DNA from 3 places in the Oceanobacter sp. 3_MG-2023 genome. Region 1 is predicted to be linked to each of the others. Evidence: predicted binding sites of a transcription regulator. Region 1 holds the regulator's gene; each other region holds the start of a gene.
The links. The regulator sigma-54, encoded in region 1, starts transcription at its own class of promoters, with help from an activator protein. The targets are predictions, from matches to a motif close to TGGCACNNNNNTTGCTNT.

Region 1 (10,553 bases):
TTTCCATGTATTTTCCAAAAATCAGCGCGCAGCATACTCAGCGCTGGTGAAAGTACGGATGGTCACTGCGTGCAGTGAGCCAGCGGCGATCAGAGGGTTCAACACCTGGTAAACCACTTGTTGGCGTTTGACTGCGTTAAGGCCTTCAAAATGATCACCGACTCCTTCAACCAGATATTGATAGCCATCGCCATCAACATGCCATTGAATATCGGGCAATTGGGTATTCAACAAGGTCAGAATCTCGGATATTGCAGACGGCGCCATAACACTCCACCAGTCAGGGAATTGGAAAGCGGGGAATGATAGCGGATTTAGAGGGCCAGAATAAGTGGAAGGGGGAACCTCCAGCGATATTCGGCCATAGTTAGTGTGCCGTGTTCACTATTTCTGGCGGACTTTGTAACCCAGCCCACCACTCCAGACACGTTCACCAGGATGCCGTCGTTATGCTTCGGCCACCAGAATCTCAGCAAACAGCCCTTCGAGATCACTGATTCGCAGAATCGGCAGTAAACGTTCCGGTACCGCACGGACAGTCATGCTGACATCCGCCTGCTGTGCCGTTCTCATCCAATCGAGCAATAACGCCACCGCGGCACTGGAAACCCGATCGACATCGGCCATATCCAGACACCACTCACCACCGCTACGGCGGATCATGTCACGCCCTGGCTCCATCAGCTCGACCACGGTGGAGGCTAGCAAGTCTCCACCAATACAGGCCAGGCTGGCTGATACTGCGTCAAGTCGGGTCATGATTGCGTACCATTTATCACGGCGCGTTTACGCAGCTCGCGGCCCTGTTCTTGTAAATCATCAATCCACTGTTCAATCGCGGCACCGATATTGCCGTTTTTATCGTCAACCAACTGGGTGAACTGCTCATTGAATAACTGGCCGATATTAATGCCATTCACAATCACGTTTTGCGCTTTCCAGGAGTAGGCGGAAAGGTCGTAATACATGCTTTGGGTAATCGGGAATATCCGACCACTGGGAGTGATTACTTCAAGATCGACCAGGGTGTTGGAAGAAGTATGTTCAAAATCCTTGCGCGGAGGCAACATACGCACTTCATAATCGGTAAATTCAATCAGCCCCGTCGCATAAGAACTCAGCAAACTGCGCTTGAAGGCACGGGCAAAACGCTGACGCTGCGCCTTGCTGGCATCGAAGTAATGCCGCCCCATAATCTTGCGAGTCAAACGACGAAAATCCACCATTGGACCCAGTACGTCTTCCAATTCCCAGTAGAACCTGGCGTTGTCACTTTCGTACAAGTCGCGATTGGTGTTGATATTTTCCATAACCCGGGTTGTTACTCTGCGTACCACTTCATGCGCGTGTTCACCCAGTGCTTCCGATTCCAGAGCCTGTACTCCAGACACCGGGGACAGCAAAACCATAGCCATTAATAGCCACCGAATCATGATATTTCCCTCTCTTCATGTAGTGCCAGTTTATTGTTATGTCATGACCTGAAAATGACAGCGACCATCAGATCAAAGCATTTGTCAGCCTTCTTCCGCCTTGCTGAACAGGAAACGTCCGATCAGCTCTTCAAGCACCAGAGCTGACTGGGTATCTTCTATCCAATCGTTTTCTTGCAGATAATCGTCTTCAGCCCCAACAGTCAGGCCAATATACTTCTCGCCCAGCAAACCCGCGGTCAGAATGGCTGCAGAAGTATCGCTGGTCAGGGTACTCATATCCTTGGTGATTTCCATTTCAACCACTGCAGAGTACCATTCCTTATCCAGATAAACCCGGGTAACCCGGCCAATGGTCACACCGGCCATGGATACCTTGGCTCGCTCATTCAGCCCGCCCAGATTTTCAAAACGGGCCTTGATGGTATAGGTATCTCCGGCATCGCTCATCGACAAGCCACTGACGCGGAGAGCCATCAGTACCAGCGCCAGAATACCAATCACCACAAAAGCCCCAACGGTGAGTTCTATAGAACGCTTTTGCATAATTAAACGCCTCCAAACATGACTGCTGTCAGTACAAAATCCAGTCCCAATACCGCCAGCGAGGAAATCACCACCGTCTGGGTTGTTGCCTTACCAATACCTTCAGACGTCGGCATTGATGCGTAGCCTTGATAGACTGCAATCCAGGTCACCACCCAGCCAAATGCAATTGACTTGATCACTCCCTTGATCACATCGTTATAAAATTCAACCGATGCCTGCATATTGCCCCAATAGGCACCTTCATCAATGCCCAGCATATCGATTGCGACAAACGCCCCGCCCCAGATGCCGACGGTGCTGAAAATCACCGCCAACAATGGCATAGAGATAATACCGGCCCACAAACGCGGTGTGATCACGCGTTTCAGCGGGTCAACCCCCATCATTTCCATCGCCGACAGCTGCTCGGTGGCTTTCATCAAGCCGATTTCCGCCGTCAGGGCAGAACCTGCTCGCCCGGCAAACAACAGAGCGGTCACTACCGGTCCCAGCTCGCGCAACAGGGTCAGCGATACCATCGTCCCCAGTGCGGCTTCGGAGCCGAAATCAACCAGAATGGTGTAACCCTGTAGCCCCAGCACCATGCCGACAAAAAAACCGGCCACGGCGATAATGCTCAGCGAGCGTACACCAACAGCAAAAAGCTGACGTATAAGATCGGAAAAATTAGCACTGCCCGGCCCACCCCAGGACAGGGAGTGCCATAACAGCAGCGAAGCGGAACCGAGGGCTTCAATTGAAGACAAGCCTTTGCGGCCCAACAACTGCAATCGCTCAAGCATGCTCAGTTACCTCCTGCCAAAATATCCTCACGATAATCATTTGCCGGATAATGAAACGGCACAGGCCCATCCGGGTCGCCGCTGAGAAACTGCCGAACTTCATCGGAGCCTTCATGTAACAGCTCATTTGGTGAACCGAAGCCAATTACTTTGCCTCCGGATACCAGGCAGAGGTAATCGGCAATGCCACAGCATTCCTCTACATCGTGAGAGACCAGCAAGCTGGTCAAGCCAAGGGCTTTGTTCAGTCCCCTGATCAATTTGACAATCATACCCATCGAAATAGGATCGAGGCCGGTAAAAGGCTCATCGTACATAATCAGTTCCGGATCCATGGCGATGGAACGGGCCAATGCCACACGACGCGCCATACCACCGGACAATTCAGCAGGATTCAAATTACGGGCACCGCGTAAACCAACGGCTTCCAATTTCATCAGTACCAGATCCCGAATCATGGATTCCGGCAAATCAGTGTGAACACGCAAAGGAAATGCGACGTTGTCGAAAACGTTCAGGTCGGTAAACAGAGCACCGGTCTGGAACAACATCCCCATCTTCTGTTTGCGTAATTCGAACAATTGCGGGCGCTTGAGCGTGGTGATTTCCTCCCCCGCCAGCACGATCGAGCCCTGGTCTGGGGTCAATTGTCCGCCGATCAAACGTAACAGGGTTGTTTTCCCGGTACCGCTCGGGCCCATAATAGCCGTCACCTTGCCACGGGGGAAATCAACAGACAGGCCGTCATAGATCAGCCGGTCGCCGCGTGTAAAGACCAGATCACGCACCGAAATGTAGGGTTGCTCAACCACCATGAAAGCGTCCTTTCCCGGGCCGGAAATACGGGATTTAAAGTGAGCGCTAGCATAGCGGATTGATCCTTCAGAACCAACGCCGCTTTTGTGATGTCTTTCACCTGCAACAAAACGCATTGTTCCAATTGCGCCTCTGCGCCCCTCCGGTACAATGCGGCCTCTTCTATCATCAAGTACGTCTGAGCAGAGTCTGTCTGCAGGAGCATCATGATCACAGCACTGGTTGCCGTCTTAATCGGCTTGGTTGTCCTGGTATGGAGTGCCGACAAATTTGTCCTTGGAGCTGCAGCAACAGCTCGCCGCCTTGGCATGTCACCGCTAATGGTGGGGCTGACGATTGTTTCCATTGGCACATCCGCTCCTGAATTGTTTGTCTCTGCCGTCGCAACTCTGGATGGTGTTGGCAACCTGGCTGTGGGTAATGCCCTCGGCTCCAACATCACCAACATTGGCCTGGTACTGGGGATTACGGCGCTGGTCAGCCCGATTCCGCTGAAAAAGAAATTACTGCGCAAAGAGCTGCCACTGTTGTTGCTGGTCAGCATTCTGGCGGGCTTGACACTGGCCGACCTGGAATTGAGTTATGTTGATTCCCTCCTTCTGCTGGCCGGTCTGGTCGCCACCATGTACATCCTGTTCCAGGAGTCCGATGAGAGTGGTGAACCCATTGTCGACGAAGATGAAGCCGCAGAAATTGAATCGCTGCCCACCAAAATGGCTGTTTTCTGGCTCGTCTCCGGACTGGTCTGCCTGATGGCCAGCTCCAAGGCTCTGGTCTGGGGCGCAACCATCATTGCCCATAACTTTGGGGTCAGTGACCTGGTGATTGGTCTGACCATCGTCGCCATTGGCACCAGCCTGCCAGAACTGGCGGCCTCTGTTGCCAGCGCATTGAAAGGACATCACGACATTGCCATCGGTAACGTGATTGGCTCCAACATTTTCAACCTGCTCGCGGTAATGCCAGTGCCTGGCCTGATCGCTACCGTAGCGGTCGAGCCGATGGCTCTGCATCGCGATCTGCCTGTTATGCTGTCATTGACGCTGGCATTGCTGGTGCTGTTTGTACTCAATCGCCGCAGTGGCGTGATGGGACGATTCAGTGGCAGCCTGCTAGGACTGAGTTACCTTGGCTACCTGGCCACTCTGTTTGTAATGACAAGTAATGGATAACAATGAACACTGAATTTGATTTCCTGTCGTCGGCACTACGTACCATAGAACTGGAACAACGTGCGATTCACAACCTGTCCGCCATGCTGGACAACAATTTCAAAACTGCTTGTCAGCTGATGCTGTCCTGCAAAGGCCGGGTTGTTGTGTCAGGCATGGGCAAATCCGGCCATATTGGTCGCAAAATTGCGGCTACACTGGCCAGTACAGGAACCCCGGCATTTTTTGTCCACCCTGGCGAAGCCAGCCATGGGGATATGGGGATGATCACATCCGTCGATGTGGTGATTGCCCTGAGTAACTCCGGCGAAACCGCCGAAGTAACCAGCTTGTTGCCTCTGTTGAAACGTCTGGCAGTGCCCCTGATCAGTATCACCGGTAACCCGCAATCCACCCTGGGCCTTGCCTCGGCTGCTCACCTGAACGCCAGTGTGGATTCTGAAGCCTGCCCGCTGGGCCTGGCGCCTACCTCATCAACCACCAGTGCTCTGGTATTGGGAGACGCCCTGGCAATTGCGTTACTGGAAGCCCGTGGGTTCACGGCAGAAGACTTCGCCTTTTCCCACCCCGGTGGCAGTCTGGGTCGACGCTTGTTATTAAAAGTCGAAGACATCATGCATAGCGGCCGGGAAATTCCGGTCGTCAGACCCGAATCCAGCCTGTCACGCTCCCTGTTGGAAATGACCACCAAGGGTCTCGGTATGACCACCGTACAAACGGCAGCGGGTGAATTGGTGGGTATTTTCACCGATGGCGACCTGCGCCGTACCATTGATCATGGTGTCGATATCCACTCCGCCCTGATTTCAGACCTGATGACCCGCCAGGCCAAAACCATCATCCCCGGTATGCTGGCTGCCGAAGCGTTAAAAATCATGGAAGACGGCAAGATCAATGCCCTGGTCGTTACCGACGGTCAGAATATTTGTGGTGTTGTCACCATGCACGACTTGCTGCGTGCTGGAGTTATCTGATGCGCAAGCGCTATGTGCTGCTGGTCTTGGCAGTGGCCGTTGGCCTCGCCTTGCTGGCGGTAGAGCGCTATACCACTGAGCTGGTCACGGCAGCAACGCCGGTGACCAGTCTTGAACCGGATTATTACGGCAAACAATTACAACACCGTCGTTACGATGCGGATGGCCAGCTACAACAGATGTTATCGGCCGATGGCTCTCGCCATATTCCGTCATTATCGGAAACCCGGCTGGAAAACCCGGTGATTACGACACAAACAGACCCGCAGCAACACTGGCAAGTCAGCGCTCAATCAGGCCGCATTATGGATACCGACAGCCAGGTTGAACTCAGCCAGCAGGTGGAAGTACGCTCTCTGGCCACGGCAGCAGAAAATGCTGATACATTCAGCATCACCACCAGCCTGTTGCTTTACCAGCCCGCATCAGCCACCGCTTCAACCTCTGAACCTGTCATCATTCGTCATGGCAATAACATCACCCATGCAACAGGTATGACGCTGGATATCAAACGCCAACATCTCGACCTTCAAGCACACGTGAGTACCCGGTATGTACAATAAACTGACCGCCCTGCTGTTCTTTGGCAGTGTCTTGGCGACCACGGTCGAGGCTTTGCCTGAAGACTGGCAACAAGAAATGATCATCGAATCCGACCGCGCCGAACTCGATCGCAAGACTGGTATGGTCGTCTACGAAGGCGATGTCGTACTAAAGCAAGGCACACTGACCATCGAGTCCGATCGTCTGACACTGATACTGGATGGCAAGGCGCTCAAACAAGCGATTGCCGAAGGTCAACCGGCTCGCTACCAGCAACAGGTCAGCAGCGACAAACCGATCACCAGAGCAACGGCCAAACGTATTGATTTTTACGCCGACCGCAAGGAAATTGCCTTCAAGGGAGACGCCGCCTTGCGTCAGGAAAACAACCTCTTCAGTGGCGAATTGATCCGTTATGACATTGAACAGGAAACCGTCTCAGCCAGTGGCGCAGAAACATCCGGCAGTGGCACTGGCGGCGCTGACGACAACCAGCGTATTCAAGTGATTATCCAACCCCAGCCCAACACGGACGTACAACCATGAAAACGCTCAAGGCTGAACATCTGGCCAAAAGCTATAACGGCCGCGAAGTCGTCAAGGACGTTTCCCTGGCGGTCAGCAGCGGACAAATTGTCGGCTTGCTGGGCCCTAACGGCGCAGGTAAAACCACTTGTTTCTATATGATTGTCAACTTGGTACAAGCCGACAAGGGGCGTGTCAGTATCGATGATGACGATATCAGCCATCTGCCCATGCACGGCCGCGCCCAGAAAGGCATTGGCTATTTGCCACAAGAAGCGTCGATCTTCCGCAAACTCAGCGTCGAAGACAATATCATGGCCATCATGGAAACCCGGTCAGACCTGAACAAACCCCAACGTCAGCAACAGCTGGAACAGCTACTGGATGAATTTCACATTCAGCACATTCGTACCAGCCTCGGCATGGCCCTGTCTGGTGGCGAGCGACGACGGGTCGAAATAGCCCGCGCCCTGGCCGCCGAACCCTCCTTTATTTTGCTGGATGAACCCTTTGCCGGTGTTGATCCGATCTCGGTCGCTGACATTATGGATATCATTCGTCAACTCAAGGCACGTGGCATCGGCGTACTGATTACTGACCACAACGTCCGCGAAACTCTCGCAATTTGTGAAAAAGCCTATATCGTAGGCGGTGGACACATAATTGCCGAAGGCAGCGCTGATGATGTACTCGCCAACGAACAGGTTCGGGCTATCTACCTTGGTCATGACTTCCATCTTTGAATCTTATCGGCTTGCAGGGCTATGATGCCCAGCGCTGTTTCATTCGCCACCATGAAAAGCATTCCCTGTCTCACAGGCTGGCGTATAATGCACAGACCATGCCGACAACCGATGAATAATAACGCTGTATGAAAGCATCGCTTCAGTTAAAAATGGGTCAGCAGCTGACCATGACCCCTCAGCTGCAACAGGCAATTCGACTGCTGCAATTGTCTACCCTCGATCTGCAACAGGAAATCCAGGAAGCCCTGGACTCCAACCCCATGCTGGAATTCGAAGAGTCCGAGCACGACGACTTCCCGGATGCACAGCAAACCAATGCAGATCAGGAAAGGGAAGTCACCGCAACAGCGGCCACGACCGATGCCGACACCCAGGAACTGGGTGAGCAATGGTCTGATGACAAGATGCCAGATGATCTGCCAGTCGATAGCAACTGGGATGATACGTTCCAGACCACGGCCGGGGTTTCCTCAGGCTCTGGCCCGGTTGGCGATGACGACTTTGATTATGACTCCCGTCATGCCACCACAGACGACCTGCAAGATCATCTTGAATGGCAGCTGAACCTGACTCCCATGAGTGACACCGATCGCGAGATCGCCACCATGCTGATCGACGGGGTTGATGACGATGGCTATCTGCACACCACCATCGACGACATACTCGGTTCAATTGACCCGGAACTGGGTGTTGAAGAAGATGAAATCCAGGCCGTCCTCAAACGCTTGCAACAGTTTGACCCCGCCGGTGTTTTTGCCCGCGACCTGCGTGAATGCCTGATTCTTCAGCTCAACCAGCTACCTGCCGAAACACCCTGGCTGGCAGAAGCCAAATTGGTGATCGGCGACTACATCGCCCTGCTGGGCAGTAAAGATTACCCCACCCTGATGCGCAAAACCCGGCTCAAGGAAGAAGACCTCAAAGCCGTCCTGCGTCTGGTTAAAGAACTCAACCCCAAGCCGGGCGCTGATATCAGCTCCGAGCAGTCAGAATACGTCGTACCGGACGTGATTGTTCGTAATATCCGTGATGAATGGCGTGTTGAGCTTAACCCGGATATCGCCCCCAAGCTGCGTGTCAACTCCGACTACGCCTCACTGGTGCGACGTTCCGACAGCAGTGCCGACAACGCCTTCCTCAAAGACCATTTGCAAGAAGCGCGCTGGTTTATCAAAAGCCTGCAAAGCCGCAACGAAACCCTGCTGAAAGTCGCCACCAAAATTGTCGAGTACCAAATCGACTTCTTTGAACAGGGCGAAGAAGCCATGAAACCTCTGGTATTGCATGATATTGCCGATGCCGTTGGTATGCATGAATCAACCATTTCACGGGTCACCACGCAAAAATTCATGCACACACCTCGTGGTATTTTCGAGCTGAAGTATTTCTTCTCCAGCCACGTCAGTACTGACGCCGGTGGCGAATGTTCATCCACCGCCATTCGCGCCATGATCAAAAAACTGATCAGCGAAGAAAATCCGCGTAAACCCCTGAGTGATAACAAAATTGCCATTGTGCTGGGCGACAAGGGCATTCAGGTTGCACGCCGCACGGTGGCCAAATACCGTGAAGCCATGATGATTCCGCCTTCCAATGAGCGGAAACAATTGATCTGACCGATAGCGTCGATCTCTGTTCGATACAAGCGAGCGATAAGGAGCCGTTTATGAGCATCAATATCAGTGGACACCATGTTGAAGTGACCGAAGCCATGGAAGCATACGTCAAGGAAAAACTGGTTCGTCTTGAGCGTCATGTCGACCCGATTACTTCTGGCCAGATCACACTGACCCTGGAAAAAGGCCGACAACAGGCAGAAGCCACCCTGCATGCCAGTGGTGCTGACTTTCACGCCACCTCAACTCACGACGATATGTATGCCGCCATTGATCTGCTGGCCGACAAACTGGACCGTCAACTCCTGAAACACAAAGAAAAACTGATTGCCCGACAGCACGGGCAAGGTTGACCTATGAGCATTGCGATTGCCGATATTCTACTGCCAGAATGCACCCGTACCGACGTCGCCATTACCAGCAAAAAAAAATTGCTGGAGTTTCTTGCCGGACTGATTGCCGAAAAAGTTGACGGCAGCAGTTCGGACGAAGTGTTTGAACGCCTGCTTGGACGTGAACGTCTGGGCAGTACTGGCATTGGTGAAGGCATCGCAATCCCCCATTGTCGTTTACGGCAATGCGAACAAGCCGTCGGCGTGTTACTTCACTTGCAAGAGGCCATCGATTTTGATGCCATTGACCATCAACCGGTTGACCTCGTATTTGCTTTATTAGTCCCTGAAGAAGCAACGGACGATCATCTGCAAATTCTCGCCACACTGGCGCAAAATTTCAGTCAGAATGATTACCGTCAGCAATTGCGTAGTGCCAGCAGCGATCAGGAACTGTACCAACGAGCGTTGGCCAACCACTAACCAGACCAATACGGAGACCGCATCATGCGCCTGGTTGTGATCAGTGGCCGCTCTGGCTCAGGCAAGTCCAGCGCTTTGGCCGTGCTCGAAGATCTCGGTTTTTATTGCATCGACAACCTGCCGGTTGATCTGTTGCCCGCACTGGCGGATTTACCCTACAGCGCCGAAAAACGCGCCAATGTCGCTGTCAGTGTCGATGTGCGTAATTTGCCCGACGCCATGGAACAGCTGACCCAGGTACTGACCTGCTTACCCGGACAGTATCGCCAGGTCGATATTGTATTTCTGGATGCCACCGAAGAAGTCCTGCTACAACGCTTCAGCTCCACCCGTCGCAAACACCCCCTCACCAATGACAATATCTCATTGGCAGAAGCCATCGAGCGCGAAACCGAATTGCTCGAACCTGTTGCCAACCTGGCTGACTTGACGCTGGATACCACCCGCATGTCAGTCCATGAGCTGCGCAGCCTGATCAAGATGCGAGTAGCCGAGAAAGTCACCCCGGATATGGCCATTCTGTTCCAGTCCTTTGGCTTCAAGCAGGGGATTCCTCTGGATGCCGATTTTGTATTTGATGTC
Region 2 (10,553 bases), on a different contig from region 1:
GGTCATAAACTCGGTACGCTCGGCCAGATAGTCATCCGCCGGAACGTCAGGTTGAGCTGCCAGAACACCAATCGCCTTGCCTTTGGCATCCCGAATCGGCACACCGATAAAAGGCAGCTCCAGATCGTAGAGTTCCAGCCGATCAAGAAATCGTGGTTCGCTGGAAATACGCCCCAGCACAATCGACTGGTTACTCGACAGAACGCGGCCAACAATACCTTCGCCGGGCTGGTATTTGACCGATGGAGCCTTGCCGCCCCCATCGCTATCACGATACACAGCGCCTACTTGCAAGGTGCTGTTTTCCGGGTCAAACAGATTGATTACACCGTGCTGCAAGCCGCCGTGATTGTGTAAAACCGCCAGAATCCCTGTCAGGGTTTCTTCAATGGTGCTGGCTGCTGATAACACGCCAGCCACTTCAGCCAGGCAACGGAACTGTCGCTCCATCAGCTCGGATTTGCTGTTAATGCGTTTGCCAGCCGCTAATCGGGAGGTTGTCATCATGTTTGCCTCCTAAAGTGCCGAAACAAACGGGAGACGTACGACTACTCGACATCCCGTTCGGTGGGACAGATCAATATGCACGGTGCCGGAATGATCCGTAACGATATCGTGCACCATTGGCAGTCCCATGCCCCGACAACCATTACCCGAGGTTTTGGTGCTGAAGAACGGCTCAAAAACCTTGAGCTGTAATGGCGGCGCAATACCAGGGCCGGTATCGATGATTTCACAGCACACACCATCTGTTTCGCTGCGAGTAATAATGCTCAACTCACGCCGTCGAATTGCGCGATCGCTCATGGCGTCGACCGCATTGTCGAGCAGTTGTTTGAACATGCTGCGTAAACGCCGCTCCCTGCCAATCACTGCTGGTAAATGCAACGCCGGTTGCCAATCGACGGTGATTCCTTGTGCTAATAGTCCTTCTGTAGACAATGCCAGCGACTCCCTCAGCAGTTCATTAATATTGACTGGTTTCTTGCTCTCTTCCAGTGCGTCGGGCATTGCATCCCGCATGTTATCCATCGCACTGTTACCCGAGGCCAATGCTTCTTCCAGGGCACCCAACAAGGCGTCATCACGGTGATCGCCGGTGCGCCGTTGTAACATGCTGACCGCGGTACCCAGTAAGTTGACCGGCCCCTGCATCTGGTGAATGGCACCATTTACGGTTTCGCGCATGCCTTGTACCAGGTCTTCTTCCGCCATCAGCGCCTTGAGTGCGTTGAGATGGATTTCTTCCTGACGACGACGGATATCGGTAATGTCATTGATCATCAACAACACGTAGTGGCGTACGGTCTGTTCAAAAAAACCGTCCGCTTCTTCACATTTCACATCGATAGTGGTGCCAAAACAGGAATACCAGCGTCCGCGGCTACGGCCGTAATCCAGCGAGAATTCCTTGTCATCGAAGCTGCGGCGATCTTCCAGCAACTGCTCGTAGGCTGACCCCAATTTGGTACCGATAACATTCACCACGGTTTCCAGCGGCTCGTCATGCAGCAGCTCAGAGGCCAAGGCTCGGAAACTGGGATTGGCCGATACAATGCGATGATGCTCGTCCAGTACCAGTACCGACGCCGGTACTGAATTCAGCACCGCTTCCATCATCAGTTTCTGATTCATTACCCGCTGTTCCAGCTCGTGCATATCGGAACCATCACGATGCATACCGAGGTAATAAAGTGTCTCGTTGTTTTCATTGATCACCGGCGCAACGGTCAGCTCGGCAAGATAAAGACGCTTGTCCTTGCGCCGATTCAGCATCATGCCGGTCCAGGATTTCTGTTGCGCCAGACGACCCCATAACGCCTGATACACAATGCGCGGGGTGGTGTGATTGGAAAGGATCGACTCGTTGTGCCCCAGGACTTCATCCTCGCCATACCCGGTCACTTGGGTGAAGGCACGATTGACGTAAAGAATGTTGGCCTTCAGATCCGTAATGGAAATAGCGACAGGCGAATGCTCCACCGCTTGAAAAAAAACCTCTTCGGGCAGCAGCACACCTTCGGGATGAATTTCACTGATGCCTTTTTCTGCCAGGTCTTTTTCTTCTAGCCCGGCGGCGGCAGCCTGTTCTTGCGAGAGTCTGACGTTACTCATAACAGCTCCTGATAAGGTGACGTATTGCTATACCCTAATGGTTGGAGCAAGGAGTATGCCGCGATAAAAATTAACTGAGAGGCCCATGTTCTCTGTCAATAGCCCGACAATGCCGCCGACATTTGTCGTCAATACGACAAAGGCTTTTTCCGGTTTTTTGCCAATTGTCGCAAACCCTACAAGCTGAATCTTTGTCGTTTTTCTATCAAATGCCCTGTTATCAGGCCTTGCGCACCATTCTCAGTCATTCCTTTGTCGCTTACCTGCGACAACAGCATTCGCCTCAAATCCATGGCACAGGAAATGCAATTTTGTGCTCATACGACCGACCCGCCGAATTTCAGGAGACCTTATGGAATATCTGTTGATTCTGGTCAGCACATCGCTGGTCAACAACATCGTACTGGTGAAGTTCCTGGGTCTGTGCCCTTTGATGGGTGTCTCCAGCAATGTATCCGCTGCCTGGGGCATGAGCCTGGCCACCACCTTTGTACTGACGCTCTCGGCGCTATGCAGCTGGATGATTGAACACTGGCTACTACAGCCTCTGGATATCGAATTCCTGCGCATCCTGTCCTTTATTCTGATTATTGCGGCAGTGGTGCAATTCACCGAGGTACTGATCCGCCGGGCCAGCCCCCTGCTGCACAAGGCACTGGGTATTTACCTGCCGCTGATTACGACCAACTGCGCTGTACTCGGGGTAGCACTGCTGAATATCACCGAGGAGCACAACCTGGTCGAAAGCCTGATGTTTGGCCTCGGCTCCGCCCTCGGCTTTGTCATTGTCATGGTGATGTTTGCCGGACTGCGGGAGCGGCTGGCATTGGCCAATGTACCTGAGCTGTTCAGTGGCACGCCGATCAGTCTGGTGACTGCCGGTTCGTTGTCGCTGGTATTTATGGGCTTTAGCGGAATGATCTGAATGCGCCGTCCTCGACGCCGTGTTGTTTCTTACCACTCACGCCGGAGCAGACCGGCACAGGATCTTCAGGAGGCATTATGTTGATCGCAACCTTGGTACTCACTCTCTTAGGCCTGGTGCTTGGAGGCCTGTTGGGTCTGGCCGCCAAATACTTTGCCACGGGTGATGACGATCCTATCGTAAAAGAGATCGAACAGATGTTACCTGGCAGCCAATGCGGCCAGTGTGGTTTTCCTGGCTGCACCCCGGCGGCAGAAGCCATTGCCAACGGCGACGCCGCCGTTACCTGCTGTCCTCCGGGAGGCCGGGCGCTGGCGGAAAACCTTGCTCGCCTGCTCGACGTCGATATGTCGACACTGGGAGAGTCCCCGCAACCGCTATTGGCCAATATCGATGAAAACCTCTGTACCGGTTGTACTCGCTGCTACAAGGCTTGCCCCACCGATGCCATTGTCGGTGCCAGCAAACAGATTCATGTTGTGGTCGCCAAGGCCTGCACGGGTTGCAGCCAATGCCTTGAAGCCTGTCCGGAAGACTGCATCAGCCTGAACACAGCACCGGTGACGCTGGAACGCTGGCACTGGTCGAAACCCGAGGCAGCCTGATATGTTATTCGGACTAGGAAAAATCCGTGGTGGCGTCCACCCCGACGGCCATAAAATCGACAGTGCCCGGCTGGTTATCAACAGTCAGTTGCCCTTGCCCGACACCCTCTGGTTGCCGCTCTGCCAGCATTCCGGCGAAGATGCCAGGCCGCTGGTGCAAGCCGGAGAGCGTGTACTCAAGGGTCAGCGTATTGCTGCTGCCGCAGGGCGTTTTTCAGCCAATATTCACGCTCCGACCTCAGGCACGATTACGTCGATAGACACCATTACCATGCCCCACCCATCAGGGCTGCCTGCCAATGCCATTATTTTACAACCGGATGGCAAGGATGAATGGATAACACTGCAGCCACCCGCTGACCCGTTTTCGATGCCACAGGAAGCGTTGGCCACCCTGGTGGAGCAAGCCGGCATTGTCGGGATGGGGGGCGCTATTTTCCCTGCCGCCATCAAGTTGCGTCAGGGCCGTCGTTTTGAAATCAAGACCCTGATTGTCAATGGCAGTGAGTGTGAACCCTATCTGACCACGGATGATCGCCTGATGCGTGAGCGCGCCGCCGAGATTGTCGAAGGTGCGCGACTGGTACGCTACATTATCGAAGCCTACCGCACCGTTATCGCCATTGAAGACAACAAGCCCCAGGCCATTGCTGCCCTGCAAGAAGCGGCTGCCAATGTCGGGGCGATTGAAATCGTGGTGGTGCCCGCCCGCTATCCAATGGGATCGGCCAAACAACTGATCCAGGCCGTTACCGGACTGGAAGTACCCGCCGGAAAACGCAGTAATGACATTGGTGTTCTGGTTCATAATGTCGCCACCGTATACGCCATTCAGCAAGCCCTGATCCATGGCAAACCCCTGATTTCCAGGGTAACGACCGTTGCCGGAGGCTGTGTTGGCGAACCACGGAACGTCGAAGCGTTGCTGGGCACTCCGATTCATTACCTGTTTGAACAGTGCGGCGGACTCACCACAACACCCGCCCGCTTGCTGATGGGAGGCCCCATGATGGGCCAGGTCTTGCCCACCACAGAGGTTCCCCTGATCAAGGGCAGCTCCGGGGTACTGGCGTTAACCAAAGCCGAAGTCAACGAACATATGCCATCGCCATGTATCCGTTGTGGCCGTTGTGTGGATGCCTGCCCGATGGGACTGCTGCCGCTGGAAATGGCTCGCAACTCAAAACAGGACGACTTCGACAGCGCTCAGGATGCCGGTTTGCGTGACTGTATTCTGTGTGGCTCCTGTTCCTACGTCTGCCCTTCCCATATCCCGCTGGTGCAGTATTTCGAATACGCCAAAGGTGAGCTGGCCGAGAGCCGTGCCAGCCAGCAGAAACTGAGCTACACCCAGGAACTGATGGCCGCCCGTAAAGAACGGCTGGAACGGGAAGCAGCAGCCAAGGAAGCCGCCAAACAGGCGAAAAAAGCCAAGGCCAAAGCCAAAAAACCGCGTAAGGCAGCCGCCCCCACGACGGTAGCGGCTGACACCGCTGATACAGCCGAAACGGCCCCTACCACCGACCACGCGGGAGCATGATCATGACCGCCGACGCCCAGTATATTCCCACCGCTTCCCCCCATGCCCACGACCGCTCCAGTATTGATCGCATCATGCTGCGTGTCTGTCTGGCACTGACGCCCGTCAGTCTGTGGGGGTTCTATTGTTTTGGCTGGCCAGCCGTGGTGATGTTTGTCACCACCTGTCTGGCTGCGATTCTGACCGAACTGGCTTGTCTGTATGTACAGCAACAGCCACTCAGCCGTTTGTGGGATGGTTCAGCCTTGTTGACCGGCTGGCTACTGGCCCTGACCCTGCCACCCTGGGCTCCCTGGTGGATTGCCGTCGGTGGTGCTTTTTTTGCCATCACCATCGGCAAACAGATTTATGGCGGTATTGGCCAAAATGTCTTTAACCCGGCGCTGCTGGCCCGTATCGCCTTGCTGATCTCGTTTCCGGTGCAGCTTACAACCTGGGTCAATGTCACGCCGATCGATAGCGCCAACGCCCCTGGTCTGGCCGATGCCTTCGCTATTATCTTTGCCGGTCAGCCCTGGATGAGTGACGCCGCCGACGGCATCACAGGTGCAACCTGGCTCGGTGCCAGTAAAGCCGCCGCAGCCGGAGGGGCCGACCTGGCCGCAATGCTCAGCCAGGACTTTTCTCTTTACGACGCTTTCCTGGGGTTGACCCGTGGCAGTCTGGGTGAAACCTCCACGTTACTGGTACTGCTCGGGGGCATCTGGTTATTAATAACCCGCACGATCAGCTGGCATATCCCGGTCTCTCTGCTTGGTACGCTGGCTTTACTGGCCTGGCTCGGCAATCTCAGCAACCCACAATCCTACCCCGGCGTCCTGTTTCATCTGACCTCTGGTGGCGTCATGATCGGTGCTTTTTTCTACGCCACTGACTACGTGACCTCACCGTCAACACCGGTAGGCAAGCTGATTTTTGGAGCTGGCTGCGGCGTTGTACTGTTTGCCATTCGCAGCTGGGGTGGCTTTCCCGAAGCGGTCGCCTTCGCCATTTTACTGATGAACGCACTGGCTCCGCTGATTGATCGCGTGACCAAACCTCGGGCTTATGGCCGACGTCATTCTGGCGACGCCATCAAACACACACCGGCACAGCGCAGGGTGGTATGACATGGAACAACCACTGGATCAAACAACACAATCCGCACCCACTGCCGCATTTCGCGACCAGCCCCTGTATCAGGCTCTGCTGTTGGGAGGTGCCTGCGCCATCGTCAGCCTGCTGCTGGTCGTTGGTAACCTGGGTACGCATCAGACCATCGCGGACCATCTGACTGCCGACAAGCTGGCCATGCTGGCTCAGGTGCTGCCACAGAGCTATTACGACAACGATCCGCTCAATGATACGGAACAGCTGTCCAGTCCGGTGCTGTCTGGCCCCGCAACTCTGATGCTGGCACGCAAAGACGGCGATATCACCGCATTGGCCCTGCAGATCAGCATCGCGGGCTGGGGCGGCATCATCGATATGATTATGGCCACCACCCCAGACGGGGAACTGTTAGGGGTCCGTATCATCAGCCATAAGGAAACCCCCGGACTGGCCGATAAGATCGAACGTCCCAAAAGTGACTGGATCACGGGTTTTGATGGCGCATCACTTGCCAACACCCCGGAACAGCAGTGGGCCGTACAGAAAGACGGCGGCCGCTTCGACCAGTTTACCGGTGCCACCATTACCCCCCGAGCCGTGGTCAAGGGCGTGCATCAAGGCCTGTTACTGATCGAACAATGGCGTCAACAACAGCCTCAATTCCAGCAGCCGTCTTCGGTAGCCATCACCGGCAACGAACAGGAGATTTTGCAATGAACCAGTACCGGCAGATTTTTCGTGAAGGCATGTGGGACAACAACGTGGCCATGGGGCAAATGCTGGCCCTCTGTCCACTGTTGGCAGTGACTACCAGCGCCACCAATGGCCTGGGCATGGGTATCGCATCCCTGGCGGTGCTGATGATTACCAACATCATGATTTCAGCAGTCCGCGGGGTGATCAGCCCACAAGTACGTATTCCGGTACTGATTGTATTGATTGCCACCGTGGTCACCATGGTGGATATGGCCATCAATGCTTTCTTGCATGATTTGTACAAGGTGCTTGGGTTATTTATCGCTTTGATTGTTACCAACTGTGCCATTTTTGGCCGCGCCGAAAGCTTCGCCAGCAAACAACCGGTGCATCTGGCGGCGGCAGATGCGCTTTCGATGGGATTGGGATTTACCTGGGTACTGGTGGCTGTGGGTGCCATGCGTGAAATCATCGGCAGTGGCACCTTGTTTGCCAATGCGTCACTGCTGCTCGGCAGTCATTTTGCCTGGCTGGAAACCGAAGTGATCCCTCATTATTCGGGCATATTACTGGCCATTTTGCCCCCTGGTGCCTTTATGGCGCTCGGGTTTCTGATTGTTATCAAACGCATGATTGATCGCCGCTTGTCTTCTTCCAGTAACGATGGTCTGGTGACAATCCAGAGCCACTGCTGAACACCGGGCGATGACACAACACCAACCTGTTGGATCAATACGAAAGGAACACGCCATGCACATCAGCGTTGTTTATGCCATTGGCAACAACCAACCCTGGATTGAACTCGACGTCGAAGAACCCTGCTTGCTGGCCGATGCGGTCGCGCAATCCGGCCTGTTGGAGCACTACCCCGACATTAATCTTGAGCAACAGCGGGTAGGGATTTTTGGCAAGCTTGCCAAGCCGGATACACCGCTGAAAAACGGCGATCGTGTTGAAGTGTATCGTCCGATCATTCGCAATCTGGATGACGACGACGATGAGGATGACTGAACGCCCTGACGGGCGTTCGTTCTTCTGGGTTACTCAAGCACAGCAGCTACCGGTATCAGGCTACAGCGCCGCAGCTTCTGCTTCCAATGCCTTGAGTGCCGGTGCTTTTTTACGCCATTCCTTATACCAACGGTCCACCGCATCCCCAAAAAACTCACGACCAACCTTGGTCACAGGCACATCCGAGGTTTTGATCTTGGCCAGGTAGTCCTGATCCAGTTCAGAATAGATCGAAAATACCTGATCCAGATGTTTGCCCACCAATGACTTGACCAGATTCCGGTCGTCACCGCTTAATCCAGCCCAGCGTTTGCCTGATGCCACCCCCACCATGGGTAACAACATATGGGAAGAATGAATCACACTGCCCGCAGAGGCCAGGTAACGGGCATTCCAGGTACCTTCAAAATCGATTTGCATACCATCCACCTGCCCATTGGCAAAGGCATCGTAAAGCCCAGGCAGAGGAATCGGTGTTGGAGCAGCGCCAATTTTCACCCAAAAATCACGCTCAGGTGCAATCGGGATTGTCCGGACTTTCTTGCCTTTCAGATCATCAACACTGTGGACTTCGTCGCGCATAACAATCTGGCGGAATCCTGCCATGCCGTAACCCAACCCCACCAGCCCCAGGGTTTTTAACTCATCCAGCATGCCGGTGGCTGTTTTGCCATGCAGCAAAAACATCGCATCTTCGGGGGTATTCACCAAATACGGCGCAAACAGTGCAGCAAAATCCGGACGCCGGTTGGCCATTTCCCCTGCCGTCAGAAATGCCATATCCAACGCCCCGGTCTGTAACTGTTGCAACATTTGCGCTTCGTTACCCAGCTGTCCGGATGGAAAAACCAGGACCTTGAGTTTGCCGTCGCTGCTCTTTTCCAGATCGGCCGCAAACGCCTTGGCCGCCAGTGTCCATTGGTGACTGGGTGGCGTAATCAACCCCAGCCGCAAGGTATCGGCATACGCCATTGCCGGTAACAGTAAAGCCATCAGCAATGCTGAGAGATAGCCTGTTATTTTTTTCATCTGTATCTCCGGGCAGACAAGCTGCCATTGTTATTATTTGAAGAAATATGACCCGCAAGTGGTCAGAGGTGGGTAACGTGCGTTACCCGATCGTTATCGGTTCCTGTTTCAGATCAGTACCGTTATCAGCACAGGGAAGAACACCAACAGCAAAATCACCAGCAGCATGGCACCCAGATAAGGCCCCAGCAGCAGCGCAATACGCTCGGCCTTGACACCCGACAGGGCCGAAGCAGTAAACAGCGCTGAACCAACCGGTGGAGTCAGCAAGCCCAGTACCAGCGTCAGACACACCACCACACCAAAATGAAACGGATTGATGCCATAGACCGAGGTCGCGACGGGTAATAACACCGGCACCACCAGAATCAGCGCCGGTATCGGGTCGAGAATCATACCGATCAACAACAGCAACCCGGTCACCAGCAGCAGGAAGACCAGCGGGGATGACGACACTTCTTGCAACCAGGCAGCGGTCAGGCCCGGTAAATTTTCAAAAGTAATCACCCAGCTAAAGACCTGTGCTGCCGCAATCAATAACAGCACAATGGCAGAGCTTTGGGCCGTCCGTACCAATGCTGGCCAGAGGTTGTTCAAATCAAATTCACCGTACACATAACGACCGACCAGTATCGCCACGACCACCGCCAACGCCGCGGCTTCTGTCGGTGTTGCCAGTCCGGATAAAATGCCGCCAATAATGGCCACAGGTACCAATCCGGCTGCCAACCCATTACGGAAAGAGGCCAGCCGCTGACGCCAGCTCATACGTTCGTTGGCGGGGAAATCATGGCGACGGGCCATCCAGCCCAGCAGCGCAAAAAATGCCAGCCCCAGTAACAGCCCCGGAATAATTCCGGCAATAAAGAGGTCACCGATGGAAATCTGGGCAATCACCCCAAAAATCACAAACAGCATGGAAGGTGGAATAATCGGCGCTAACAGGCCACCAGCCGCCGTTAATGCCACGGCCATATCTTTGGGGTAACCCGCCTTCTCCATCTCCGGCACGGCGACACGGGTCATAATGGTGATCTGTGCCACGGTGGAGCCAAGAATGGATGCCATCATCATATTGGAGAGCAGATTCACATACGCCAGACCACCCCGTGCTGAGCCGATCAAGGCCATTGCCATTACCATCAAGCGCCTGGCAATGCCGCCTTCATTCATGCATTCACCCACCAGAATAAACAGCGGCAGCGCCAGTAAACCGTAATTTTCCAGACCGCCGAACAGCTGTTGGGGGTAGGAACTGAGCAGTACCAGGTTGTCGCTGCTGAAAATGTAGATCAATGCTGTAATAGCCAGCAGAAAAGCAATCGGCATCCCGATCACCAACAAGACCAAAAAGCTGGAAATCACCATTATTGTTCTCCTTGTGTCGTGGAGACCGTCAGAGCAGTCAGGTCTTTCACACTGTTCAGCAACCGGACAACCAGGTGAAACACAGACCCCAGGGCAAACACCGGCAGCACCAGCCAAAACCAGACCTTGTGGAAGCCCAGCGTCATCGTCGGTTCGTCATAAATAAAGTTGA
Region 3 (10,553 bases), on a different contig from region 1:
AACTGCTCAAACGCCACTTACCCGACAGCACATCGGCTGATGAAGCCCCTGCCGATTCAAAGCTGCAGCGGTTTTTCCATGCCCTGATGTCACCCTTCCTGCAAGGCTCTGGCGCAGTCAAAAAACGTATTCTGTTATTTGTGGGGATTACCGGCCTGATTGTTGTCGCCGTTGCCTTGCCCGCCACAGAACTGGTGGTCTTGAAAATGCTGCCATTCGACAACAAGTCAGAATTCCAGGTTGTCGTCGATATGCCTGAAGGCACCCCGGTTGAAGAAACCCTGATGGTTCTCGATGCCCTCGCCGATGAATTAATGACCGTGGAAGAAATCCGCGATGTACAACTGTATGCCGGTACCGCAGCCCCCATTAACTTCAACGGACTGATACGCCAGTATTACTTGCGCAGCTTGCCTAACCAGGGCGATATCCAGGTTAATCTGGTCGACAAGCACCATCGCGACCGTAAAAGCCATGACATTGCCCTGTCCGTACGAGAACCGCTGCAAGTCATTGGCGAGCGCCTGAACGCCAACGTCAAAATCATCGAAGTACCACCTGGCCCACCCGTGATGGCACCGATTGTGGCGGAAGTCTATGGCCCGGAATACAGCCGCCAGATCGAAGCCGCCAAGGCCTTGCGTGGCCAGTTTGAAACCACGGCCGATATCGTCGATGTCGATGACTACATTGAAGCCGACCAACAACAGTGGATCATTCGTATCGATCGCCAGCGCGCCGCCATGCTGGGAGTCGCACAAGCCAGCATCGTCCAGGCCATCAACACCGCATTGGGTGGCGAGGATGTCAGCTATTTACACACCCACACTGAAGAAGGAGATCTCTCCAGTGCCAACAGCAAATACCCGCTCCCCATTCGTCTTGAACTGAACGAAGGCGACAAGGTGGGCCTGAACCAGCTGTTGGTGATGAAAGTGAAAGCCGCCGATGGCAGCCTGGTTTCACTGGCTGACCTGGTCAGCATTCGTAAAACCATCGCCGACAAAACCATCTACCATAAAAACCTGCAACCGGTCGTTTTTGTCACTGCTGATATGGCCGGAGAACTCGACAGCCCGCTGTACGGCCTGTTTGGTATCTCGTTTGGCATGGAAGACGCCGGACTCAACTGGCAACAATGGTTTATTCAGCAACCACCGCTGACTGACGATATCAGCATGAAATGGGACGGCGAGTGGCAAATCACTTACGAAACCTTCCGCGATATGGGGATTGCCTATGGTGTCGGCATGATCCTGATTTACCTGCTGGTGGTCGGTCAGTTCCGCAGCTACCTGGTGCCGTTGATTATTATGGCTCCGATTCCACTGACAGTGATTGGTGTTATGCCGGGTCACGCCCTGTTTGGTGCCCAGTTCACCGCCACCTCCATGATCGGCATGATCGCCCTGGCAGGGATTATCGTGCGGAACTCCATCTTGCTGGTCGACTTTATCAATCAGCAACTAGAAGAAGGAATGCGCTTTGAAGAAGCCGTTGTAACTGCCGCAGCCGTGCGCTCCCGGCCGATTGTACTGACCGCTGTCGCAGCCATGATCGGGGCATTCTTTATTCTGGATGACCCGATCTTTAACGGCCTGGCGATCTCACTGATCTTCGGCATCATGGTCTCTACCCTGTTGACGCTGATCGTAATCCCGCTGCTGTATTTCTCGCTGATGCCTAAGAACCTGGGCGAAAAACTGCGGGGAGAAATGGCAGGCTGAGATCAGCCCACCGGCAAATAATGCAACCCGACAATCAGCCCCTCATCTGAGGGGCTGATTTATGTTCAGCAGAACCTCATGTCTCCTGATCCACCCAGCTGACCACCGGTGTATTGTCATTTCGCTGCATTCGTCGCCTTGCCCTGAACAACGGCAACACTCGCGCAGAGCCGTGCAGGATTAAATATATGCCCCCTTCAGGGCAATTTACATTTACCCAAGCCGCCTTATTTACTCTTCCAGATCTGCGCCACTGCCCGGTCACTGCCCAAAAAGCCGACAATCAGGCACACAATGCTAACGGTGAAAAAAACGATTCCTGGCAACAAACCACCCCAGATTGCCGCCTTGATGGCAACGTATAACGAACCGCTGGAAATCACCAGAAACAGGCAGCCAACGGCCAGCAGAATTTTACGAAAGGAAGGTTTATAGGCGTATTCACCGGTTCCTTTTTCAAACAGATTCAGAAGCGGGGCAAACAGTTTTCGTAATTGGGTTTTCATAAACGCGATGGCGCCCTGTGTCAGATAATCGGTGGCAAAGCCGGTGCGGTAAGGTTTCAGGCTACTCCGCTCACGAGACCAGCCAAGACTGACCATCGTTTGACCCGACCAAAAAGCGCTACAATATCAACCTTTACCGCCATAAACCAACACGGCACCCGGCTGCACTTGCCCAAGGTGTCTTTTCTTAATGCCCGTTGTCCGGGCTGTACAACAGGAATTCGACGTGACTCACTGGATCGATACTCGCCATATCAAGGGCTGGCATGCCCATGTCTATTTTGATGCCGCAACCCAAGGGCAAGCCCGCGAGCTGTGCCAGGCTCTGACGGAAGCATTGCCGGGTATCCAGCAGGGTCGCATGCATGAAAAAGCCGTTGGCCCACACCCGGACTGGAGCTGCCAGCTGGCTTTTGGCCATGATCTGATTGCCGATGTCCTTGGCTTTTTGAGCCTGAACCGCCAGGGCCTGACGGTGTTTATTCACCCGATTACCGGACAAGACCTGATCGATCACCGGGACAGGGCTATCTGGATGGGCGCAATACGCCCGCTCAAGCTGGAAAACTTGCCGGATTTTGGGGTTGTCTATGACCTGTTATCCGACTCCCCTGCCTGAGCCTAGCCCTCCTGCACTCTCTATGTAATGTAGCCAGAGCCAGTGCCAGTTTATAGCCAGTGGTCAGAACACCGCGGATCAAGACAGGGGCTGTAATATCCACACAGACTCTGTTGCACTCAGCCGGTTTTTCATAACGCCGTCAATCTCTTCGGTTTCCAGCAACAGCAGTCGATAATCCTGGTCGTAATGCTGATGCAGTTCTGCACGAGGCACAGAGAATGGCGGGCCTTTTCTTTTTTCCTGATCGTATTCGTAGCTCACCAGTAACTGCCTGGCCGTATCCGTCAACTGACGCAGGTGCTCACTGTAACGCTGGCGCAACGCCGGCGGTAACGCCACCAGTGCTGCGCGGTCATAGATGGCATCCACCTCACCCAGTACGTCGGCACTGAGGTCAAAGATATCCCCCACAAAAATATCCAGGCCATCGGCCTGATACTGCAACAAAGGCCCGATCTGACGAATCTCTGGCGTCACTCCCAGCTCTGCAAACAAGGCCTGAATCGCGCTTTCGTTTAACTCGGCACCGGCAACCTGCACGCCCTGCCCCAGCAGCCAGCCAATATCCAGTGTTTTGCCACACAAAGGCAGAAATACCCGCTGCTCTTCCTTTAGTGCCAACCGCTCGTAGTATTTGACCAGCACCGGGTTGGTCTCATTTTGGTGGAAACCAATTTCGCCGCGCTCCCATTTTGCATGCCAGAAACTTGCGTCCATTGTCTTACTCCAGAACTGATATATCGCATTGCCCGCCATCATACACGGTGGCGTGGAATTTCAGAGCGCCGGAACAGCAGGCCGAACACGTCCCGACCCTGGTCATAGCGCCTTCCACAATAACGACGTTCAAACCAGGTACGTCAAATGCCTGATACACCACTCGCACCACTCACGCCACTCACGCCCAATACCTGCGACATCGATTCCCGCCAATCTCAGCCAATGCCGGTTAATGCCGGTTAATGCCGTCGCCATGACACAAACCAGCGCATACACGGCACTGGGTGCCAAGAACCGCAACAGCCCAACAGCGTTTAATCAATGCAGCCATGAAGAAACCACCTGGTCTCTTCATAAGAATCATCAGCAAATGATCGAGGGACTCATGTCTGCTACTGAATACGACTACATCATCGCCGGAGCCGGATCGGCCGGTTGCATACTGGCCACCCGACTGATTGAAGCTGGCCAAAGCGTACTGCTGCTGGAAGCCGGTGAAAAAGACGACAGCATGTTTCATAAAATTCCAGCCACTGTGGTGAAAGTTTTCCAGCAAAAATCATGGCCTTACATGACCTTGCCGCAAGAGCATTGCGACAATCGGCAAATGTTAATCGCCCAGGGTAAAGTACTGGGTGGAGGCAGCTCGGTGAATGGCATGATCTACATTCGCGGCCAGCATCAGGACTACGATGACTGGGCAACCCAGTGGGGTTGCACCGGCTGGGGCTACACCGATGTACTGCCCTACTTCCGCAAAGGCGAAGCCAACGAAAGTCTGGGTGACCGGTATCATGGCGAAACCGGCCCGGTGCATATTGGCGAAAACCGCTACCGTCATCCGCTGACCCAGGCCTGTATCCGTGCTTGCGAACAAATGGGCCTGCCGTATACCAACGATTTTAACGGCGCATCCCAGGAAGGCACCGGTTTTTACCAGACCAACATCAAGAATGGCGAGCGCCAAAGCACCTCACAAACCTACCTGAAAAGCGTCAAGGACAACCCGCGGCTCAAGGTCGAAACCCACGCACTGGTCCACAAGGTTAACCTGACCAACAGCGTGATTGGCAACCGCGCCAGCGGTGTGATCTACTCAATCAAGGGTGGCGCGGCACAAACAGCAAATGCCAAAAAAGAAGTGATTATCAGCGCCGGTGCGTTTGGCAGCCCTAAAATCCTGATGCTCTCTGGCATTGGCCCCAACGAAAACCTCAGCAAGGTCGGTATCAAAACCGAGGTGGAATTGCCGGTTGGCAAGAACTTCCACGACCACCAGCACATGTCGATCAATGCCACCACCAAAGATCCGATTTCTATCTATGAAGAAGACAAGGGGCCTTCTGCCATCAAGCACATGCTGCAGTGGCTCTGGACCCGCTCTGGCTTGATGACGTCCAACATTCTGGAAGGTGGCGCGTTTATCGACTCCGAAGGCGTAGGTCGCCCGGATGTGCAATTCCACTTTTTGCCACTGCTCGACAACTTCGATAACACACCCGGAGAAAAACCAGAAGCCGAAGCCCATGGTGTCTCTATCAAGGTGGGTCATCTGCGCTCCAAATCCCGGGGCGAAGTACGCCTTGCCAGCAGTAACCCCAGTGATCTGGTCGAGATTGACGCCCAGGTGTTATCGCACCCGGACGATCTGAAAAACCAGGTTCGCGCCGTCAAGGTCGCACTAAAAGCCATGGAACAACCGGCACTCAAGCGCCTGATCAAACGCGTGATCGAACCCGACAACATTGCCATTGACGACGACAAGGGGCTTGAAAACTTTGTCCGCAAAAACATCAAGACGGTCTATCACCCAGGGGGTACCTGCAAGCTGGGCACCAACCCGCAAGACGCCGTTGTCGATCTGGAACTGCGTGTTCACGGCGTTCCCAACTTACGTGTGATCGATATGTCGATTTGCCCGCAAGTGCCCAGCGGCAACACCAACGCCGTTGCCATGATGATCGGTGAACGTGGTGCCGATCTGATTCTGAACCCCGGCCAGATCCTTGCCACGACCACCAGCCAGCTCACTACTCCAAGTACAAAAAAGGAACCCGCCCATGTCTGATATTCAACTGCTGCCAGAAACCCTCGCCTTTCTGGAACGTCAACACGGACAGTTCATCGATGGTAGCGCCGTGGCGCCTGCCGCCGGTACAGAAGTCATTGATATTACCAACCCGGCAACCGAGCAGGTTATTGGCCAGGTCACCAGCGCCTCGACCGACCAGCTGAACCAGGCGGTCGACAATGCCAAGGCCTGTTTCAAAAGCACCTGGGCCAACTTCAATCCCTACGCTCGCGGCCAGCTATTGAACAAACTGGCTGATCTGATCGAAGCCAATGCCGAACAGATTGCGCAGCTGGAAACCTTGTCCAGTGGTAAATCAATCAACCTGTCACGGATGTTTGAAGCCCAGCAAAGCGCCATTTTCCTGCGTTATTACGCTGGCTGGACCACCAAAATCACTGGCGACACGCTACAACCTTCGTTCCCGTCCATGGCCGGAGAGCAGTACAGCGCCTTTACCCGACGCGAACCCATCGGAGTGGTAGCCGCCATTGTGCCGTGGAACTTCCCGCTGATGATTGCCGTCTGGAAACTCGGCGCGGCGCTGGCCTGTGGTTGCACCGTGGTGTTGAAACCCAGTGAATTTACGCCACTCACCTGTCTGCGTCTGGCCGAACTGGCCAAAGAAGCGGGCTTGCCGGATGGCACGCTGAACGTGATTAATGGCAAAGGGGATGTTGGTGCGCAGCTGATCCAACACCCGGATATCGCCAAGGTGTCCTTTACCGGTTCGGTACCAACGGGCAAAAAAGTGAATCTGACAGCAGCAGCCGACCTGACCCGTTGCACCCTGGAACTGGGGGGCAAAAACACCGCCGCGCTATTAAAAGATGCGGATATCGACCGTGCAGTCGGTGGTTTGCTGCAAACCGGCTACATTCACCAGGGCCAGGTTTGTGCTGCGCCAGAACGTGTGTACGTCCACGCCTCGCGACTGGATGAACTGACCGCCAAACTCGGTGGCGCACTCAGTGCGGCACCGATGGGATCACCCCTGGATGAACAAGTGGTTTTTGGCCCGATTTCCAACAAGCCACAATATGAAAAAGTGTGTCATTACCTCGACATCGCCAACCAGGAAAGCCGCATTCTGACCGGTGGCAAGGCGGTACCAGGGCCGGTCAATGGCAAGGGGTATTTTGTTCAGCCCACCATCGTGCAAGTCAATAGCGCCAACGACACCCTGATGCAGGAAGAAACCTTCGGGCCTATCCTCAGCTTTATGGCGTATGAAGAAGAAGATGAACTGATCAGTCTGATCAACAACACCCCTTACGGCCTCGGCACCAGCTTGTGGACCAACAATCTGTCGGCCACCATGCGTATGATTCCACAAATTGAGTCCGGCACTGTCTGGGTCAATCTGCATACCATGGTGGACCCTGCGGTGCCTTTTGGTGGCGTCAAACACTCCGGTATTGGCCGTGAATTTGGCAGTGCGTTTATCGATGAGTACACAGAAACCAAATCGGTCATTATGGCGTATTAAGCTCTGATCCCGGTGTTGGTCTCTCCCATGACTCCCTGTCAGGCGCAGATGAGACCAACACCGGCCTGCGCGCCCATACCGTCCATGCTTATACCTTCCGCGCCATATCTGCCCCCTGATCCATCCTCCCGGCTTGCCGGACAGCTGCCTGCAGAAGTCGCTGTTTTCATTTCCTGTAGCCACTGTCTCGGGTTTTGAGCAGACTGGTTCAATTCTTGCTTTTTTAATTGAATATTCAAGTTTTAAAAAGTGAGATTTTGCATGCATCCACAATCTGACCTCGCGCATTGGGAATCTTCTGTACACGCAATTTGCGGCAATTTTTCGACCCACCCCCAGCGCCATATTCCTTTTTTGGGCAGCATCCAACTAAGCAATCTCGGCGGACTTGAAGTCGCTCATATAGAAACCAACGCCCATCGCGTTGAACGCGGCTATAAAGCCACCCAGGACGATCGCTACTGCTTTTTGATCCTGCAGACCGGGGGCGTCATGGGGTTCAGCGCCTGCAACGGTGAAGAGCTGGCCCTGAAGCCCGGAGAAATCGTTCTGATTGACTCTTCCTGGCGCTTCAACATGCTGCCACAAGGGCTGATCCAGCAAACGTCGGTGCACTTGCCACGCACACTGGTGCAGAACCTTTTACCGGGCAAACAGCCCTTTCACAAGCTATCCTCCAACGGCATCAGCACACAAATGTTACGCAATATGATGCAGCAATTACGTTACTCAAATACTCATTTTGGTGCAGCAGACAGCGAAGGTATGGCGTTACAACAGGCGCTGGCCTCCTTGCTGCAACCGGCACTAAACCTGCACGAACAAGCCCCTTCATCTTTGCGGGCACTGGCGGAACAGCATATTGTACGGCTCCTGCAAGATCATCGTTTGTCACCGGAACGGCTGGCCGATGAAATGCATATTTCCCGCCGCACTCTCTACCGGCTGTTTGAGTCCGAGGGTCAAAGTATTGCCCACCGCATCCTGACCTTGCGACTTGACCGCTGCAGCGCCGAACTGGAATGGCCTGGCAACGATGCCCTGTCGATCACGGATATTGCCTTCAAATGGGGGTTTTCAGATGTGTCGCAGTTTTCACGTGCTTTCAAGCGGGAACGCGGCATCTCGCCACGGGAATATCGGCAACTGTCACTGCAAGCCGCCAATATCGCTCAGGACACCAGCAGCCATGCGCCCGAGTTTTTTTAGCGGGAATGCTTGCGTCTTAACGCAGGGGTATCCCGCGATGCTTCCTGATAACAAGGCAGCCGGAAAAAGCCGGTAAAACCAATAAAAAAAACCAACCAAATGGCACCAATAAGCAGTATTGCTGTTGCAGTCATAACCTATGCTTCTCTGTTTTTTTATTATGGCTCCAGTCTGGCACAGACGTTCCCTACCGGTATGGCAAGACGCCATGTTTACGCCCGGCAAGGGCCGGATGGCTCAGATTGTCCTTTACTGCGAATCACCTTGTGCCAGTAACCAGCGACGATCCAGAGACGTAATGCCCCGGCATCCCATCAGGTTCAGCGATCGCCCGAGTTCTTCCTGAACAATCGTCAAGACCCGATCCACCCCGGCACCCCCATAAGCTGCCACGCCATACAAGGTGGTACGAGCCAGCAAAACGCCTTCAGCCCCTAACGCCAGCGCTTTGATAATATCGGTGCCACGCCGTACCCCACCGTCCAGCAACAGACTGATACGACCATCAACAACCGGTGCAATACGCGCCAGGGCGTCCAGACTGCTGCTTGCCCCATCAAGCTGGCGGCCACCATGATTGCTGACGACCACCCCATCCAGACCGAGGCTGATTGCCATCCGCGCATCGTCTGGATGCAGCACGCCTTTCAGAATCATCTTGCCGGGCCAGTTGGCACGAATCGCCGCCAACCGCTGCCAGTCCAGTCGGGTATCCAGTTGCTCGGCGATAAACTGCATGGCACCCAATGCCGTGCGCTCACCATCAGGCAAATAGGCATTCAGATTACCCATGGTCGGCAGGCCTGCGGGCACCATCACCCGCCACAACCAGCCAGGACGGGTCAAGACATTCAGCTTGTTGGCCAGGGTCAGCTGGCGTGGCGAAGCAAAATTGCGCCGGTCCCACTCACGATTACCAACCACCAGGGCATCACTGGTTACCACCAGCGTTGAGCATCCGGCTTTTAAGGCCCGCTGGAGCAAATCCTGCTCCAGCGACGGGTCTTTCAAGGCATAGAGTTGAAACCAGAGATCGGCATCCGGGACCTGCTGGCGAACCTGCTCCAGGGAGGCGTTGGCAACCGTACTGAGCGTAAAGGGCACGCCATGCGCAGTGGCTGCACGCGCCAGTTCGACATCCGCATTGGGCCACAACATGCCGTTAAAACCACTGGGGCCAATGGCCAGCGGCAGCTGGCTGGCCGAGCCAACCAGTGAGCCAGCCAATATGGGCGGGTCATTCGGAACCAATGTTTTGCTGTGCAAACGGTACTGCTGAAAAGCACTCCGGTTACATTGCAAAGTGCTTTCGTCTTCCGCGCCACCTTGCAGATATTCCCAGGCAAAACCAGGCAGCCGATGGCGGGCTACATGGGCCATTTCGGCCACACTGAGAATACGTTGCGGATCATAACCGCGGTAATACCGTCGCATGGTCGGCTTCCTGTCTGGTCTGGCCGGGGCGACTAGTGAGTCGCCACCCGTGCTGCAGGCACCGGCTCTTCAAGATCGAAGACCTGCGTGAAAAATTGCGGAAGCTTCAGCCGTACATCGCTGGCAGCAGCAGGGTTATAAACCCACGGCCCCGATGGCTGGACACACTCATCGCCCATGCGGAACATCCGGCCCGTTGCCTGATTCAGCAAGATGCCCTTGATGCCCTCCCGAATCGTGCAATCCCGTAATGAGCGTTCCAGGCCACTACGAACCTTTTCCGAGTGGACCAGGTCGAACGCATGTCCGGCATCCGGATAGCTGGTAATCTGGATATTGGCTCCGGTACTGGCGCTGCGACTGACGTAATCACGGCACTGGTCGACCGCATTCACCTGATCATTGGCACCGTGGTAAATCCGGATTGGTGCCTGTATCAGCTTGTCATCTTCACGATATTGAAAACTGCAATCAGGATAAAACGCCGCAATGGCAGCAAACGACAAGCCCGCCTGTCCGTACAAGGATTGCATCCGTTCCATGCCTGCGTACAGGGTCGCCTGCCCGGACTGCGTAAAGCCAATCAGTCCGATACGTTTGGGGTCAATACCCGGATATTTTGCCAGCTGTGCCAGCGCCGCGTAGGCATCCCGAATCAGCGCCATCCGCCGCAGACTGCTGGTGGACTCAATCCGGCCGTTGGTACTGTCGACCATAAAGGTGCCGATACCCCGTTGATTCAGTAACTCAACCCAGTCTTGCAGTTCGTAGGTAT

Region 2: the regulator sigma-54 is predicted to act here: its motif matches at 2,159-2,176, upstream of nifL (nitrogen fixation negative regulator NifL).
Region 3: the regulator sigma-54 is predicted to act here: its motif matches at 7,340-7,357, upstream of feaR (transcriptional regulator FeaR).

Annotation. Positions count from the first base shown of each region.
Region 1 is NZ_JAUYVX010000005.1:142,218-152,770, forward strand. It holds gene murA (UDP-N-acetylglucosamine 1-carboxyvinyltransferase) at 1-7, opposite strand, end outside; gene Q8W32_RS06440 (BolA family protein) at 22-267, opposite strand; gene Q8W32_RS06445 (lipid asymmetry maintenance protein MlaB) at 448-759, opposite strand; gene Q8W32_RS06450 (phospholipid-binding protein MlaC) at 756-1,415, opposite strand; gene mlaD (outer membrane lipid asymmetry maintenance protein MlaD) at 1,518-1,979, opposite strand; gene mlaE (lipid asymmetry maintenance ABC transporter permease subunit MlaE) at 1,982-2,764, opposite strand; gene Q8W32_RS06465 (ATP-binding cassette domain-containing protein) at 2,767-3,579, opposite strand; gene Q8W32_RS06470 (calcium/sodium antiporter) at 3,787-4,752, shown strand; gene Q8W32_RS06475 (KpsF/GutQ family sugar-phosphate isomerase) at 4,755-5,726, shown strand; gene lptC (LPS export ABC transporter periplasmic protein LptC) at 5,726-6,289, shown strand; gene lptA (lipopolysaccharide transport periplasmic protein LptA) at 6,279-6,815, shown strand; gene lptB (LPS export ABC transporter ATP-binding protein) at 6,812-7,537, shown strand; gene Q8W32_RS06495 (RNA polymerase factor sigma-54) at 7,666-9,156, shown strand; gene hpf (ribosome hibernation-promoting factor, HPF/YfiA family) at 9,207-9,509, shown strand; gene ptsN (PTS IIA-like nitrogen regulatory protein PtsN) at 9,513-9,971, shown strand; gene rapZ (RNase adapter RapZ) at 9,996-10,553, shown strand, end outside.
Region 2 is NZ_JAUYVX010000022.1:1,180-11,732, forward strand. It holds gene nifA (nif-specific transcriptional activator NifA) at 1-507, opposite strand, end outside; gene nifL (nitrogen fixation negative regulator NifL) at 517-2,115, opposite strand; gene rsxA (electron transport complex subunit RsxA) at 2,468-3,040, shown strand; gene Q8W32_RS16055 (RnfABCDGE type electron transport complex subunit B) at 3,118-3,645, shown strand; gene rsxC (electron transport complex subunit RsxC) at 3,647-5,185, shown strand; gene Q8W32_RS16065 (RnfABCDGE type electron transport complex subunit D) at 5,188-6,294, shown strand; gene rsxG (electron transport complex subunit RsxG) at 6,296-6,994, shown strand; gene Q8W32_RS16075 (electron transport complex subunit E) at 6,991-7,668, shown strand; gene Q8W32_RS16080 (RnfH family protein) at 7,724-7,984, shown strand; gene Q8W32_RS16085 (TRAP transporter substrate-binding protein) at 8,045-9,013, opposite strand; gene Q8W32_RS16090 (TRAP transporter large permease) at 9,122-10,381, opposite strand; gene Q8W32_RS16095 (TRAP transporter small permease) at 10,381-10,553, opposite strand, start outside.
Region 3 is NZ_JAUYVX010000001.1:105,015-115,567, reverse strand. It holds gene Q8W32_RS00535 (efflux RND transporter permease subunit) at 1-1,727, shown strand, start outside; gene Q8W32_RS00530 (hypothetical protein) at 1,955-2,329, opposite strand; gene Q8W32_RS00525 (DOPA 4,5-dioxygenase family protein) at 2,460-2,852, shown strand; gene tmpT (thiopurine S-methyltransferase) at 2,931-3,572, opposite strand; gene Q8W32_RS00515 (GMC family oxidoreductase) at 3,961-5,643, shown strand; gene Q8W32_RS00510 (aldehyde dehydrogenase family protein) at 5,636-7,135, shown strand; gene feaR (transcriptional regulator FeaR) at 7,397-8,344, shown strand; gene Q8W32_RS00500 (alpha-hydroxy acid oxidase) at 8,594-9,778, opposite strand; gene Q8W32_RS00495 (dienelactone hydrolase family protein) at 9,811-10,553, opposite strand, start outside.